Linked DNA regions of Vulgatibacter sp.. The main gene of each other region encodes a partner of the protein of the gene in region 2 in a complex. Links are inferred from orthologs where the notes say so. Each region holds a gene or a part of one and is shown on either strand. Other genes may lie near its edges.

The links. The genes of interacting proteins can lie anywhere in the genome.
Region 1: the proteins of tsaE (region 2) and tsaD are in contact, whole or in part, in a crystal structure (PDB 6N9A), measured with the Thermotoga maritima proteins. The link is inferred for Vulgatibacter sp. from one-to-one orthologs. Residues at the interface, in WP_004082108.1 of Thermotoga maritima: Leu37, Gly38, Lys46, Lys57, Val59, Lys60, Ser61, Thr63, Phe64, Thr65, Leu66, Met67, Val69, Pro71, Tyr82, Arg83, Leu84, Asp86, Asp88, Phe89, Asp93, Ile128, Asp130, Glu131, Arg134; in WP_004082750.1 of Thermotoga maritima: Cys10, Asp11, Arg49, His50, Leu82, Gly84, Gly135, Gly136, Glu154, Thr155, Leu156, Asp157, Asp158, Ser159, Glu162, Asp165, Lys166, Arg169, Leu170, Tyr175, Lys213, Thr214, Leu217, Tyr218, Gln221, Arg222, Asn324.

What each region holds. Positions count from the first base shown.
Region 1 is NZ_JAWLCN010000001.1:212,694-215,711, forward strand. The notes cover bases 88-3,018. They hold tsaD (tRNA (adenosine(37)-N6)-threonylcarbamoyltransferase complex transferase subunit TsaD), read left to right. Parts: upstream 88-1,017; coding sequence 1,018-2,019; downstream 2,020-3,018. Other genes in these bases: ACESMR_RS01015 (response regulator), read left to right, coding at 88-974; rsmA (16S rRNA (adenine(1518)-N(6)/adenine(1519)-N(6))-dimethyltransferase RsmA), read left to right, coding at 2,020-2,865; ACESMR_RS01030 (SDR family oxidoreductase), read left to right, coding at 2,909-3,018. Also shown: more of ACESMR_RS01015, read left to right, coding at 1-87.
Region 2 is NZ_JAWLCN010000014.1:42,620-50,247, forward strand. What follows is about bases 2,562-5,561. They hold tsaE (tRNA (adenosine(37)-N6)-threonylcarbamoyltransferase complex ATPase subunit type 1 TsaE), read right to left. Parts: upstream 4,305-5,561; coding sequence 3,819-4,304; downstream 2,562-3,818. Other genes in these bases: ACESMR_RS22020 (LysR substrate-binding domain-containing protein), read left to right, coding at 2,562-2,831; ACESMR_RS22025 (class II glutamine amidotransferase), read left to right, coding at 2,947-3,822; ACESMR_RS22035 (NAD(P)H-hydrate dehydratase), read right to left, coding at 4,283-5,561. Also shown: hutI (imidazolonepropionase), read left to right, coding at 1-1,163; ACESMR_RS22015 (hypothetical protein), read right to left, coding at 1,168-1,770; more of ACESMR_RS22020, read left to right, coding at 1,899-2,561; more of ACESMR_RS22035, read right to left, coding at 5,562-5,815; ACESMR_RS22040 (pyridoxine 5'-phosphate synthase), read right to left, coding at 5,821-6,555; ACESMR_RS22045 (alpha/beta fold hydrolase), read right to left, coding at 6,600-7,628. UniProt on the Escherichia coli protein: Required for the formation of a threonylcarbamoyl group on adenosine at position 37 (t(6)A37) in tRNAs that read codons beginning with adenine.

The sequences.
Region 1 (3,018 bases), on a different replicon or contig from region 2:
GGCGGGACCCGCGCTCCGGCTTCTCCGGGAACCTCGCCGATCTCGGCCTCGTCGATCTGGTGCAGACCTGCGAGATCGGCCGCAAGACCGGCATGCTTCGCTGCGTCGACAAGCGTGGCCGCCGCGGCGCGGTCTATTTCCGCGACGGCAAGGTGATCGACGCGGAGATGGCGGGGCTGCGGGGCGAGCACGCCTTCTACCGGCTGCTGGAGTGGAGCGAGGGGAGCTTCGAGATCGAGTTCGGCCCGGTGGAGCGGGCCGACGCCATCGCGATGTCGGCGCAGGGTCTGCTCATGGAGGGCATGCGCCGGGCGGACGAGTGGAGCCGGCTCCTCGAGACGGCGCCGCCCCTCGACGCCGTCCTCTCGGTGGACCCCGAGCGCCTCGCCTCCATCGGCACCGGGGTGATCCCGGAGGCAGCGGCGCCGCTGCTGCCGCTCCTCGACGGCAAGCGCACGCTGCAGGCGGCGCTGGAGGAGGGGGCCCGCGACGATCTCGCCGCCCTCGGCGCGGTGATCGAGCTGGTGGGCAAGGGTGTCCTCGTCGCGGCGGCGCAGGCGGACGGCCCCGCGCCGCAGGAGCAGGCCTGGTTCGTGCCGCCCGTCTCCTCGAGCGTCGAGGCCCGGCCCGCGGTGGAGGAGCCGCGGCCTGAGGCTTCGGCGGAGCCGAGCGGTGTCTTCGATTTTCCCGCGCCTGCCCCCGGGCCGCGGTGGGGTGCCTCGGCTGCGGCGCCGGCGGCGGTTGCTCCGGCGGCAGTGGCCGCTGCGCAGGCCGCGCCGGTGGAAGCGCCTGCGCCGGTGGCGCCGGTGCCCATCCCCGCCGTGCCGAAGGTGGCGCCGCTGCCGCCACCGCCGCAGCTGCGCCTGGTGGAATTCGAGCAAGCCGTCGCCTCCCGGAGCAAGCTGCGCTGGGTGGTGCCCCTGCTCCTCCTCGTGGCCCTGGTCGGCCTCCTCGCCCTCGTGCGCCTCGACTGACCTCGGGCTGGGACAGCGGCGCCCGCGTGTTATAAGGCGCGCCATGCTGGTCCTCGGGATCGAGACATCTTGTGACGAAACCGCCGCCGCGGTGGTCCGCGACGGGCGGGAGATCCTCTCCGACGTGGTCTCCACGCAGATCGAGATCCACCGCCGCTGGGGCGGGGTGGTGCCGGAGCTCGCCTCCCGCAACCACGTGCTCCAGGTGATGCCGGTGGTCGACGAGGCGCTGGAGAAGTCGGGCGTCACCCTCGACGAGATCGACGGCATCGCCGTGACCAGCGGCCCCGGCCTCATCGGCGCGCTCCTCGTCGGTGTGCAGGTGGGCAAGTCGATTGCGCTGGCGAAGAAGAAGCCGATCGTCGGCGTGAACCACCTCGAGGGCCACCTCCTCGCCGTGCGCCTCGGCGCCGACGCGCCGGCGCCGCCCTTCCTCGGCCTCGTCGTCTCCGGTGGCCACACCAGCCTCTACGCGGTCCGTGACTACGGCGATTACCGGCTCCTCGGCGCCACCCTGGACGACGCAGCGGGCGAGGCCTTCGACAAGGTGGGCAAGCTGCTGGGCCTGCCCTATCCGGCGGGGATCGTCATCGATCAGCTCGCGCAGACGGGCGATCCGAAGGCAATCAAATTTCCCCGGGGCCTCACCAAGCGCGCGACCCTCGACTTCTCCTTCTCGGGCCTCAAGACCGCGGCGATGTACCACCTGCAGAAGCACGGGATCCCCGAGGGGCAGGCGCTGGCCGATTTCTGCGCCAGCGTGCAGGAGGCGATCGCCGACGTGCTCACCCGCAAGGCGGTGAAGGCGGCGAAGGAGGCGGGGTTGCCCCGGCTCGTGCTTTGCGGCGGCGTCGCCGCCAACAGCAGGCTGCGCGCGCTTGCGGTGGAGCGCGGCGCCGAGGCGGGGATCGACGTGCACGTGCCCGAGAAGCGGCTCTGCACCGACAACGGCGCGATGATCGCGGTGGCGGGCTACGAGACCTTTCGCCGCGGCGGCGGGCCTTCCGGCCTCGACCTGAACGCCAATCCCGCCTGGAGGCTGTAGATGGCAGAGAGCCCTTCCGCGATCCTGCGCCGCCACGGCCTCCGGCCGAAGAAGGCGTGGGGCCAGAATTTCCTCGGCGACGACTACCACCTCTCCTCGATCGCCGACGCCGCGTCGGTGGGGAAGGGCGCCGCGGTGGTCGAGCTCGGCGCGGGCCTCGGCCACCTCACCCGCCACCTCGCCGCTGCAGGGGCCCACGTGATCGCGGTGGAGCGCGACCGCGACCTGGTCCCGATCGTGCGCAGCGAGATGGAGGGGCTCGACGTGGAGGTGCGCGAGGCCAACGCCGCCACCGTCGATCTCTGCGCGATGGCGCAGGAGCAGGGGTGCAAGCTCACGGTGGTGGGCAACCTGCCCTACCACCTCTCCACCGAGATCCTCTTCCACGTCGAGGCGCAGCGCGCCTGCATCGACAGAGCGGTCTTCCTCCTGCAGAAGGAGGTGACCGAGCGGATCGCCGCCGCGCCCGGCGGCAAGAGCTACGGGATCCTCTCCGTGCTCCTGCAGCTCCACGCCGACGTCGACGTGCCCCACCACGTGCCTGCCGGCGCCTTCACCCCGCCGCCCGACGTGGAGAGCGCGGTGGTGCGCCTCGTCTTCCGCGAGGCGCCCCGCGCCGATCCCGGCGACGAGACGCTCTTCCGCAAGGTGGTGAAGGCGGCCTTCGCCCAGCGCCGCAAGACCCTGGGCAACGCCCTCAAATCCGCCAGGCTGGTGGAGCCCGAGGCGCTCGCCGCCGCCTTCGCGAGCACGGGGATCGATCCGGGCCGCAGGGCCGAGACCCTCTCGGTGGAGGAATTCGCCGCCCTCACCCGCACCCTGGCAGCCGGGCGGGCGCAGGCCTGACGCCCGCCTGCCGATCGCCCCGGGAGCCGCCACCTTTGCAGGGATGGAGACGCTCCGCGGCAGGGTGGTGGTGATCGCAGGCGCCTCGAGCGGGATCGGGCGGGCGACCGCTCGCCTGCTCGGCGCCGCAGGGGCCCGGGTGGTGCTGGCAGC
Region 2 (7,628 bases):
TCGCCGTGCGGGAGGGCTCGATCGTCTGGGTCGGCCCCGAAGCCGATCTCGATCGATCGGTCGAGCTGCTGCCTGGTGGCGAGGTGATCGACGCTGCCGGGGGCCTCGTGGCGCCGGGCTACGTCGACGCCCACACCCACGTGGTCTTCGCCGGCGACAGGGCCCGCGAATTCTCGCTGCGCTGCGCAGGGGCCAGCTACCAGGAGCTGCTCGCTGCCGGCGGCGGGATCCTCGCCACGGTGCGGGCCACCCGCGCCGCCAGCGAGGAGGAGCTGGTCCAGGGCGCCGCGCAGCGTCTCGCGAGGCTGCTTTCCGAGGGTGTCACCACCTGCGAGGTGAAGAGCGGCTACGGCCTCACGGTTGCCGACGAGCTGAAGATGCTGCGGGCCGTCCGTGCCCTGGGACGCGTGCAGCCGATCGGCCTCGTCGGCACCGCCCTTCCCCTCCACGCGCTGCCGCCGGATGCAGGCGATCGCTCCGCGTGGATCGAGCGGATGCTCTCCGAGCTCCTCCCCGTCGTGGTGGAGGAGGGTCTCGCCCGCTTCGTCGACGTCTTCGTGGAGAAGGGCGCCTTCACCCCCGACGAAGCGCGGCAGGTGGCGAAGGCCGCGAAGGCCCACGGCCTCGGCGTGCGGCTCCACGTCGATCAGCTCACCGCCGGTGGCGGCGCGGAGCTGGCGGCGGAGCTCGGCGCCGCCACCGCCGACCACCTCGAGGAGATCACGCCGGCGGGGATCGAGGCGATGGCCGCCGCAGGTGTGACGGCGACGCTCCTGCCGGTCTCCACCCTCTACCTCAAATGCCCGCGCTACGCGCCGGGGCGCGCCCTGGCCGACGCCGGCGTGCGCCTCGCGCTGGGGAGCAATTGCAACCCGGGCAGCGCGATGAGCGAGAGCTACTCGCTCGCGCTCTCCCTCGCCTGCCTCGGCAACGGGCTCTCCGCCGCGGAGGCGTTCTACGCCGCCACCGCCGGCGGCGCCGCTGCGCTCGGGCTCGAGGATCGGGGGCAGATCGCGCCGGGACGCCGCGCGGATCTCGTGGTCCACGGCGCGAGCTCGGTGGAGCACCTCGCCTGGCACATGGCCGCCTCGCATGCGCGGGTGGTGGTGATCGGCGGCAGGGTCGTGCACCGCGCCGACCACCTGCCGGCGCGCTGCGGCTGATCGGTCAGAGCGCCCCGGCGATCCAGAAGGAGCCGAGGGCCATCGAGCCCACCGAGGCCAGCGCCGGCAGCCTGCCGCGGAGAAGGGCGCCCAGGCTGCCGCGGCGTGCGGCCATCGCCGCCATCGCGGCGGTGAGCCCCGCCATGGCGAGGGTGCTGCCGAGCGAGAAGCCACCGAGGAAGACGAGGCGCACCAGATCCGACTCGGCCACCGCAGCGGGGAGCAGCATGAGCAGCGCCGCGGCGCCGGTGCAGCCGTGGATGAGGCCGACGGTGCAGATGCTCCTGCCGGTGATCGCGCCCTCGCAGCCACGGTGCGCGCGGTGGCGGCGCACCAGGCCCCAGATCCCCATGCCGATCAGCGCCAGCCCCGCGATCCCTTCCGCCCACGAATCGACGCCGTGGAGGTCTGCGGCGGAGACCGCGAGGAAGAGGATCACCGCTGCAGCGGCGGTCCCCAGCGCGTGGCCGAGGCCCCAGAGCAGCCCGATCCGCCAGGCGCCCCGCTTCCGCCCCACCGAGAGCGGCGCGAGGCTGAGCACGTGATCCGGACCGGCGATGGCGTGCAGCGCCCCCGAGCTGATACCGGCGATGGCTGCGAGACCCATGGCTTCCATTCCTTCCCGGACCGTCTCGAAAGACGGTCCACCTCCCTCTCTCACAACCGAGACCTTGCGTCCGTCCTGCCCTTCCGTCGATGACATCATTCGAATGACTTCGATAGGATGCAGCTATCATGCGTTTCGCTCCCCTGCCGGTCACCCTTCGCCAGCTCCAATACGTGGTCGCCGTTGCGGAGGAGGCCTCGTTCCGCGGCGCTGCAGCGCGCTGCGCCGTCTCCCAGCCCTCCTTGAGCGCGCAGATCGCGGAGGCGGAAGGGGCGCTCGGCGTGCGCCTCTTCGAACGCGACCGCCGCGGGGTCCTCCTCACCGCTGCCGGGCAGGAGCTCGTGGCCCGGGCCCGCCGGATCCTGATCGAGACCGGGGATCTCGCCGAAGCCGCCCGGCGCTTCGTCGATCCACTGGCGGGCACCCTGCGGATCGGCGTCATCCCCACCCTCGCGCCCTACCTGCTGCCGCTGGCGGCGCCGGCGCTGCGCAGGGCCTTCCCCCGGCTCACCGTGATCTGGATCGAGGAGAAGACCCCGACGCTGGTGGAGGGCCTGGCGAAGGGCTCCCTCGACGGCGCCCTGCTCGCGCTGGAGGCCGATCTCGGCGACCTCGACTACGAGGCGGTGGGCGCCGACCCCTTCGTGCTCGCCACCGCCCCGGGCCATCCCCTGGCGAAGGGGCGCGGCAGGCTCCGCACCGAGTCGCTCGCAGGCGAGCGGATCCTCCTCCTCGACGACGGGCACTGCCTGCGGGAGCAGGCCCTTGCCATCTGCTCCCGGGCGACCGTGGACGAGTCGGACGTCCGCGCCACCAGCCTCGCCACCCTCGTGCAGATGGTCGGCGCCGGCCTCGGCGTCACGCTCCTGCCGGCGATCGCGGTGGAGGCCGAGGCGAAACACGGGGGGCTCTGCGTGCGCCCCTTCGCGCCCCCGGTCCCGCACCGGACCCTGGCGATGGCCTGGCGCAGGCGCTCCCCCCTCGGCGCCGCGCTCCGCTCCCTCGCCGGCGAGATCCGCGGCGTCCTTCCCGCGGGCCCGCGGCGTCCGCCCGCCGGATGATTGACACACCAGGTGAACGCACGCCTGCCTGCCTCCCCCACGGGCGCACAGACTCACGCGGGTCCCCCTGCTCTTCGCGGGAGAGATCGGCGGTGTTACCGTGTTGGGCAGAAAGATGTGCCGCTTATTCGGATTTCGATCGCAAGGCCCTTCCGCCGTCCATCGCTCCCTGGTGCGCGAGAACAACGCGCTGCAGGTCCAGAGCCGTGAACACCCCGACGGCTGGGGGATCGGCTGGTGGGGCGACGACGGAGCCGCCCCGCAGCTGGTCCGCGGCGCCGGCGCCGCCTACGCCGAGGAGGCCTTCACCCGCCACGCGGAGATGGTGAGCTCCCACGCGGTGCTCGCCCACATCCGCAAGGCGAGCGTCGGCCCCGTCACCCTCGACAACGCCCATCCCTTCCGCTGGGGCCCGTGGCTCTTCGCCCACAACGGGACGGTGACCGACTTCGCCCGCCACCAGGCGCGGATCGAGCAGGAGATCGACGCCGCCTTCGCCCACGTGGTGATCGGCGACACGGACAGCGCGCGCTGCTTCGGCATCTTCCTCAGCAGGCTGGCGCGGCTCACCCCCGATCCGACGAGCGACGTGCCCCTCGCCACCGCGGCCCGCGCCCTGGCGGAGACGGTGCGAACGGTGAGCGCCATCACCGACCCCGACGCGGCGGTGCCCTCGGCCACCACCTTCCTCGTGGGCAACGGCAGCTTGATGCTCGCGATCCGGCGGGGCCGCACCCTCTGGTATTCCACGCACAAGACCCGCTGCCCCGAGCGCGGCACCTGCGCGCGCTTCGGCCCCACCTGCGAGGCGCCGCCTGCTGCGCCCGGCACCGAGGTCAACCACATGCTGATCGCCTCGGAGCGGGTCTCCCTCGAGGACGCCTGGATCGAGGTGCCGGTGGACGGCATCGTGGGCGTGGACGCACAGATGCGCCTCCATCGCTTCCAACTCGGCAATTGGCGGAAGCGCAGCGACTCGTCTGCCGCCTAAGCCGCGGTGAGCGCCGCCACCAGCGCTGCGCCCCGCGCCCCGTAGCCGGTGAGATCCATCTCGCGGGTGCGCAGCCCCGCGTGGCGCAGATCGATCCGCAGCCATTCGCGCGGCGCGGCGTCGGGCACGTTGTCGATCCACTCGACCAGCATCGCCGATCCCGCGCCGACCAGATCGAGGAAGCCGGTGGCGTAGAGCTCGTCGTAGTCGGCGATCCGGTAGAGATCGGCGTGGTGGAGCGGGATCCGCCCGCCCGTGTAGGGATGGACGATGGCGAAGGTCGGCGAAGCGATCTGCTCGCTCGGCACGCCCGCCCCCTCGGCGATCGACCGCACCAGCAGCGTCTTGCCTGCGCCGAGGTCGCCCTGGAGCCCGACGAAATCGCCGGGCCGGAGCAGGGACGCGAGCTTCGCGCCGAAGGCCCGCGTCTGCTGCGGGCTGGAGAAGCGCAAGCTCGCCTTCACCGTTTCCACGTGGCCCACACCTCTGCGATGCCGTCGAGGATGTCGCCGGCGACGAGGCCCATCTCGCCCCGCGCCGCTGCGCGCCTGTCGCCAGCGAGGCCGTGCACGTAGACACCGGCCCGCGCCGCAGCGAAGGCTGCGAGCCCCTGCGCGAGCAGCGCCGCCACCAGTCCCCCGAGCACGTCACCGCTGCCGCCGGTCGCCATCCCCGCGTTGCCCGTGGGGCAGATCGCCACCGCGCCGTCCGGATCGGCGATCACCGTGCGCGCGCCCTTGAGCACCACGGTGCAGCGGTGCCCCCTGGCGAAACGCTGCGCCACGCCGATCCGATCGGCCTGCACCGCCGCCGTCGGGATCCCGGCGAGGCGCGCCATCTCGCCGGGATGCGGGGTGATCACCACCTCGGTGTTCGCATCGAGGAAGCAGTCGGTCGCTTTGGCCACCGCGTTGAGCGCGTCGGCGTCGAGGACCACCGGGCAGGCGGCCTCGGCGAGGAGCCGCGCCACCAGGGCGCCGGTCTCCTCGCCACGGGGAATCCCCGGGCCCGCGAGGATCGCGGCCTTGCCCTGCGCCGCCTCGAGGAGCGCGTCGACGTCGGTGAGGCCGAGCGGGCCGTCGCCCGGGAGCGCGATCCCCATCGCCTCCATCGCGTGGCCGAGGACCTGCGGGATCACCTCGGGGCGCGAGGCGACGCTGACCAGCCCGGCGCCGCCGACGAGTGCCCCCCGCACGGCGAGAGCGGCGGCGCCGCTCTTGCCGGACGATCCCGCGATCACCAGGCAGTGGCCGTAGTTGCCCTTGTGCGAATCGGCGCTGCGCCGAGGCACGAGCCCCTGCACGAAGGCCTTGTCGAGGAGCCGAACCGGCGGCCCGATCCCCAGCAGCGCATCCGGCGGGATGGAGATGTCGGCGACCCGCACCTCGCCGGAGAGATCGGCGCCGGGCTGGAGGACGTGGCCGCGCTTCAGCGTCCCGAAGGTCACGGTGCAGTCCGCCTGCACCACGGCGCCGGGCGGCACGCCGGTGTCGGCGGAGAGGCCGCTGGGCAGATCCACCGCCACCACCCGGGCGCCGCGGCTGCGGGCGTGGTTCACCGCGTCGATCGCCGCGGCGAAATCCCCTTCCGGCTCGCGGCGCAGGCCCGTGCCGAAGATCGCGTCGACGACCACGTCGCCAGGGCCGACGTCGTCGAGCGCCTGCTCGGAGAAATCCTCCGTCGTGCCGCCGAGCCGCTCCCAGATCCCGGCGTTGGTGGCTGCGTCGCCCCGCAGTCGCTCCTGCTCCACGAGCGAGACGATCCGCACGGACGCCGCCGCCACCTGGAGAAGCCGCGCCGCGGCGTAGCCGTCGCCGGCGTTGTTGCCGGCGCCTGCCACCACCACCACCCTGCCGCGCGGCGCGAGCCACTCGCGCACCGCGTCGGCAACGGCGCGGGCCGCGTGCTCCATCAAGAGCAAGCCCGGGATGCCGAACGTCTCGATCGCCGCCGCGTCGACCTCGCGGGCCTCTGCTGCGTCCAGCACGCGCATCGTCTTCACCTGCGCGCGAAGCGGATCAGCTCGACCATGTCGCGCACCGCGCGCTCCATGCCGACGAGCACCGCCCGCGCCACGATGGCGTGCCCGATGTTCAGCTCCTCCATCTCGGGGATCGCAGCGACGGGGATGACGTTCTCGTAGTTGAGACCGTGTCCCGCTGCGACCACGAGCCCCGCGGTCTTCGCGTGGGTGCAGGCCTGCTGCAGCCGGGCGAATGCCTCGGCCCGCTCGGGGTGGGGCAGGTCGCAGTAGCGGCCGGTGTGGAACTCGACGCGGTCGGCGCCGACCGCGTTCGTGGCGTCGACCTGCGCGCGATCGGGATCGATGAACATCGAGACCTCGATCCCAGCAGCGCGGAGCCGCTCCACCGCCTTCGCGAGGTGGGCGCGGGCGCCGGCCACGTCGAGACCGCCCTCGGTCGTGAGCTCCTCGCGCTTCTCCGGAACGAGGGTGACGAGATCGGGCTTCAACTCCAGCGCGATCCCCACCATCTCCTCGGTGGCGCCCATCTCGAGGTTGAGGAGGGTGCGGCAGGTCTCCTTGAGCACCCGCACGTCGCGATCCTGGATGTGCCGCCGATCCTCGCGCAGGTGCACGGTGATCTGGTCGGCGCCGCCGAGCTCGGAGAAGGTCGCGGCAGCGACGGGATCGGGGTAGGTCGCGCGCCGCGCCTGGCGGATCGTCGCCACGTGGTCGACGTTCACGCCGAGCCGGCAAGGTGCCAAAGCCATCGATGTGTCCCCTCCCACGGGGCAGCGGGGCCCCGCAGGCGATTTCAGTGGAGGTTCTCGCCGCCGGGCCCGCGCTTCCTGCTCTTGCGCGGCCGGGCTGCGCGGCTCGCCTTCTCGAGGCGCTGCTCCGCCTCACGGGTCGCCTCCGCCAGCTCGGAGGCAGAGAGATGGAGCGAGGCGAGCTGCCGGTTCAGGTCCCCGCCCCGGCCCTCCTCGCGACGTGCGGGCCGCGGTCCGCGGCGGGCGAAGAAGTCGACGAGGAGGCTCGCAGTCTCGGCGGGCCTCTCCTCCGGCGGGCAGTGGCCGCAGAAGTCGAGGGTGTGGAGCTCGGCGTCGGGGAGCGCCCCGTAGAGCTCCTGGCCGAGGGCCACCGGGCAGACCGGATCCTGCTTGCCCCAGACGAGGAGCGCCGGCGCCTGCAAGGTGCGGATCGCCCGGGCGAGGTCGTCGGTATTGCCGATGTGCTGGAGCATCGCGAACATCGCGCGCTGGTAGCCGGCGTCGGCGGAGGCGGCGTAGGTCTCCACCAGCTCCTCGGTCACCGCGGCGGGATCGCAGAAGATCCGCTTGAGGTAGATGCGGGCGAAGAAGCGCCGCGGCGCCACCGGACTCAGGGCGGTGACGCTGGAGGCGAGGGTTCCCACCAGCGGCGTCATCGGCGCGGCGGCCTGGAGGAGCCAGGGCTGGCTCGCGATCCCCTGCCCGTCGATCACCGCCACGAGGTCGGTGCGCTCGGGGCGGGTGGCGGCGATCTCGAGGGCGATGGCGCCGCCCATCGAGTGGCCCACCACCGCGCGGGCGCGGCGCACGCCGAGGTTGTCCATGAAGCCGCAGACCAGCGCCGCGAGCGCCTTGCGCGAATAGTCCCCGGGGGGCCTGGCGGAGAGGCCACAGCCCTTCAGGTCCAGCGCGAGGACGCGGTAGCCCGCCTCGGCGAGCTGGGGCGCCACCCGGCGCCAGGCAGCGGCCGAGGCGCCCAGTCCATGGACGAGCACCACGGGATCTCCCGCACCCCACGCCTCGTAGTGGATGCGGATGCCCCCCACGGCGGTGAAGCCGTCCTCCCGCACGAT